2 regions of the Streptomyces sp. P17 genome follow, and region 2 is predicted to be linked to the other one. Evidence: riboswitches for the same ligand, from Rfam matches in the RefSeq annotation. Region 2 holds a riboswitch; the other holds the start of a gene.
What was found. A riboswitch is a leader RNA that binds a small molecule or an ion and turns the genes downstream of it on or off. The one in region 2 is predicted to bind S-adenosylmethionine.

Region 1: linked by a shared signal. The riboswitch ahead of thrC (threonine synthase) and the one ahead of RMT89_RS00050 (aminotransferase class V-fold PLP-dependent enzyme) in region 2 are both predicted to bind S-adenosylmethionine.

Annotation. Positions count from the first base shown of each region.
Region 1 covers NZ_JAVRBF010000018.1:116,247-118,442, forward strand. The annotation lists gene thrC (threonine synthase) at 1-1,026, opposite strand, end outside; SAM riboswitch class I at 1,045-1,188, opposite strand; gene RMT89_RS14475 (glucosyl-3-phosphoglycerate synthase) at 1,331-2,196, shown strand, end outside.
Region 2 covers NZ_JAVRBF010000001.1:7,489-9,684, forward strand. The annotation lists gene trpD (anthranilate phosphoribosyltransferase) at 1-826, shown strand, start outside; SAM riboswitch class IV at 902-1,018, shown strand; gene RMT89_RS00050 (aminotransferase class V-fold PLP-dependent enzyme) at 1,153-2,196, shown strand, end outside.

The DNA of each region.
Region 1 (2,196 bases), on a different contig from region 2:
CTCCACCGCGCCGCCGGTGCGGCGGGCGATGTCCAGGACGTACGGCCCGTCCGCCGGGTTGCCGATGGCCAGCGACTTGGCGATGGTGTTCGGCTTCTGCGGCCGGACCACGTCGTGGCCCTCCTTGTAGGCCACCGACACCGGCGAGCACCCCTCGGCCTGCGCGCCGAAGATCTTGTACGGCCTGTCCTCGACGAGCCCGAGCTTGATCAGCTCCTGCAGACCCTTGTCGATCTTCGTCAGCTGCGAGCCGGAGGCGATGGGGACGACGATCTGGTCCGGCAGCCGCCAGCCGAGCTGCTCGCAGATCTCGTACGCCAGGGTCTTGGACCCCTCCGCGTAGTACGGCCGCAGATTGACGTTGACGAAGCCCCAGCCCTCGCCGGCCGGGTCGCCGATCAGCTCGGAGCAGAAACGGTTCACGTCGTCGTAGTTGCCCTCGATGCCGATGAGTTCACCGCCGTAGACCGCGGCCATGACGACCTTGCCCTGCTCCAGGTCGTGCGGGATGAACACGCAGGAGCGGAAGCCGGCGCGGGCGGCGGCGGCGCCGACGGCACCGGCGAGGTTGCCGGTCGACGAGCAGGAAAGCGTCGTGAAGCCGAAGGCACGGGCGGCCTCCAGGGCCTGGGCGACGACCCGGTCCTTGAAGGAGTGCGTCGGGTTGCCGGAGTCGTCCTTCACATACAAACCGCCGGTCACGCCGAGCTCGCGGGCCAGGTTGTCGGCCTTGACGAGCTTGGTCCAGCCGGGGTTGAGGTTGGGCTTGTCGGCCACGTCCGCGGGGACGGGCAGCAGGGGCGCGTAACGCCAGATGTTCGCGGGTCCCGCTTCGATGCGCTTGCGGAGCTCCTCGGTGTCGTACGCCGAGAAGTCGTAGGCGATCTCCAGCGGGCCGAAACACTCCTCGCACGCGAAGACGGGTCCGAGAGGGACGCGATGTCCGCACTCGCGGCAGCTCAGGGCAGCGGCGGGACCGAGGTCGACGGTGGGATTCGTGGTGCTTGCGGCAGTCTGCACAGCCATGTGAGGCGAGGCCCTTTCTCCTCATCTTCCTCACGACGCATCTCGCCGTGAGACGGATTTGGCACCTTCCCTAGCCGGGAGCCTCGCAATGGAGAACGAGAACCGACTGGAGGGTTGCCGGGGCTTCATCGGGCCGTATCCCTCTGCCCCTCTGGATGAGCGGTATGTAGTTGTAGACGCAAACGACCCCCGACATGCGATGGTCATCAGCGTTGCTCAAGACTGTAACCGAAGGCCAGGACAGTTGAGATTGCCGTCCGAACCGCGAGACACGATCCGCGAAACACGTGAGGAGCCGCCGACTGTGCTGGAAGAAGTCGAGCGCTGGCTGAGCACCCGCTCCTGGTCCGTGACCGACCGCCCGCTCCATCAGATCCTGGCCGCGAAACGCAGCTCGGGCCAGACGGTCTCCGTCGTGCTGCCCGCGCTCAACGAGGAGGAGACGGTCGGCGACATCGTCGCCGTCATCCGGCATGACCTGATGCACCAGGTCCCGCTGGTCGACGAGATCGTCGTCGTCGACTCCGGATCGACCGACCGCACCTCCGAGGTCGCCGCGGCGGCCGGGGCGACGGTCGTGCACCGCGACGCGATCCTGCCCCGTCTGCCCGCCGTGCCCGGCAAGGGCGAGGTGCTCTGGCGCTCGCTGCTGGTCACCCGCGGCGACATCGTCTGCTTCATCGACGCGGACCTGAAGGAGTTCTCCTCGGACTTCGTCTCGGGGATCGTCGGCCCGCTGCTCACCGATCCCGGGGTGGACCTCGTCAAGGCGATGTACGACCGCCCGCTCGGGCAGGCGGCGGGCCAGGGCGGCCGGGTCACCGAGCTGATGGCCCGCCCGCTGCTGAACATGCACTGGCCCCAGCTCGCCGGCTTCGTACAACCGCTCGGCGGCGAGTACGCGGCCCGCCGCTCCCTGCTGGAACAGCTCCCCTTCCCCGTCGGCTACGGCGTCGAGCTCGGCATGCTGATCGACGCGCTGCACCTGGTGGGCCTGGACGCGCTGGCCCAGGTCGACGTGGGGGTGCGCAGGCACCGGCACCAGGACGGGCAGGCGCTCGGCCGGATGTCCGCCGCGATCTACCGCACGGCCCAGCTCAGGCTGGCCCGCGGACACCTCATCCGTCCCTCGCTCATCCAGTTCGAGCGCGGCGAGGACGGTTTCGAGCC
Region 2 (2,196 bases):
GAATGTGATCGAGGTGTCCGGCGACACCGTGGACATCGTCGGCACCGGCGGGGACGGCGCCAAGACCGTCAACATCTCCACGATGTCCGCGATCGTCGTGGCCGGCGCGGGCGCCAAGGTCGTCAAGCACGGCAACCGGGCTGCGTCCTCCGCCTCCGGCTCCTCGGACGTCCTGGAGAAGCTCGGGGTGAATCTGAACCTTCCCGTGCCCCGGGTGCCGTCCGTGGCCGAGGAGGCCGGGATCACCTTCTGCTTCGCGGCCAAGTTCCACCCCGCGATGCGGCACGCGGGCGCGGCGCGCGGGCAGTTGGGGATCAGGACGGTCTTCAACGTCCTCGGTCCGCTCACCAACCCGGCCCGGGTGCGGGCGCAGGCGGTCGGGGTCGCCGACCCTCGGATGGCGCCGATCGTCGCGGGTGTGTTCGCCGAGCGCGGCAACTCCTCGCTGGTGTTCCGCGGTGACGACGGCCTGGACGAGCTGACCACGACCTCGACCTCCCGGGTCTGGATCGTCCGGGACGGCAAGGTCACCGAGGAGTCCTTCGACCCGCGGGACGTCGGCATCGACCTCGTCCCGGTGGAGGCGCTGCGGGGCGCGGACGCGTCGTACAACGCGGATGTGGCGCGGCGCCTGCTGAACGGCGAGACCGGGCCCGTCCGGGACGCGGTCCTGCTCAACTCTGCGGCGGCCCTGGTGGCTCTCCACCCGACGGAGGCGCCCCTGGCGGAGCAGATCCGCACCGGCATGGCGAAGGCGGCGGAGTCGATCGACTCCGGCGCGGCCAAGCGGACATTGGAGCGCTGGGTGACCGCGAGCAACGCGTAGCGGTCACCGGTCGTCGTCCCGTAATCCGGACACGGGTTGCGGGGCGACGATCACTTCCCTTAAGTTCCTGTACCAGGTCATGAGTGACAGTCATGAGGCCCCGGCCGACTGTCCGGCAACCCTCCGTCCGTGGCGGGGTGCCCCGGGTGAAGACCAGGCCGTGAGCAGCAAGGCTCACGGCAAGCGCGGACCCCTCGCGATACACCAGGGGTCCTGGGTCGTTCGAGGGAGTCTTCCGTGAGCAAGCGAATGCGATAGGGCCGCCGAGCCCCGCCTCCGCACACCCCTTTTCGCTCATCTTCTCCGTCTGTCACGGGAGCTTCGCCATGTCTGTCTCCACCGCTGCCCTCGACCGTTCCGTTTGTTCCCCGCTGCCTGTTCTGGGCCGGGATGTCACCGTCCCGCTCGTCACCGGCGGCGAGGTCACGTACGCCGCGCTCGACTACGCCGCCAGCGCCCCCGCGCTCCAGCGGGTCTGGGACGACGTGGCCGCCTACGCGCCGTACTACGGCAGCGTGCACCGGGGCGCCGGGTATCTCTCGCAGCTGTCGACCGACCTCTTCGAGAACGCCCGCAAGACCGTCGCCGAGTTCCTCGACTGCCGCGCCGACGACCAGCTGATCTTCACCCGGTCCACCACCGACTCGCTCAACCTCCTCGCTGCCGCCCTCCCCGCCGACTGCCAGGTCTTCGTCTTCGAGACCGAGCACCATGCCTCCCTGCTGCCCTGGCGCGCCGCGAAGGTCACCTGCCTCAACGCCCCGCGCACCCCGCAGCAGGCCGTGGCGACCCTGGAGCGCGCCCTCGCCGACCGCGACCCGTACGGTCCGGCCCTGGTCTGTGTCACCGGCGCCTCGAACGTCACCGGGGAGCTGTGGCCGGTGCGGGAACTGGCCGCCGCCGCCCACGCGCACGGCGCCCGGATCGTCCTCGACGCCGCACAGCTCGCCCCGCACCACCCGGTCTCGGTCCAGGACCTGGACGTCGACTGGGTCGCCTTCTCCGGCCACAAGCTCTACGCCCCCTTCGGCTCCGGCGTCCTCGCCGGCCGCGCCGACTGGCTGCTCGCGGCCGAGCCCTACCTCGCGGGCGGCGGCGCCAGCCGTAAGGTCACCCGGCGTGCGGACGGGGGAGTGGACGTGGAGTGGCACGAGAGCGCGGCGCGCCATGAGGCCGGCTCGCCGAACGTCATCGGCGCCTACTCCATCGCCTCGGCCTGCAAGGCGTTGACGGACGCCGGATTCGACACCCTGGTCGCCCGGGAGCAGTACCTGATCGAGAAGGTCCGCGAGGGCCTCGCCGAGGTCCCCGAGGTCAGGATCCTCTCCCTGTTCGGCGACGACGCCCCGCGCGTCGGCGTCATCTCCTTC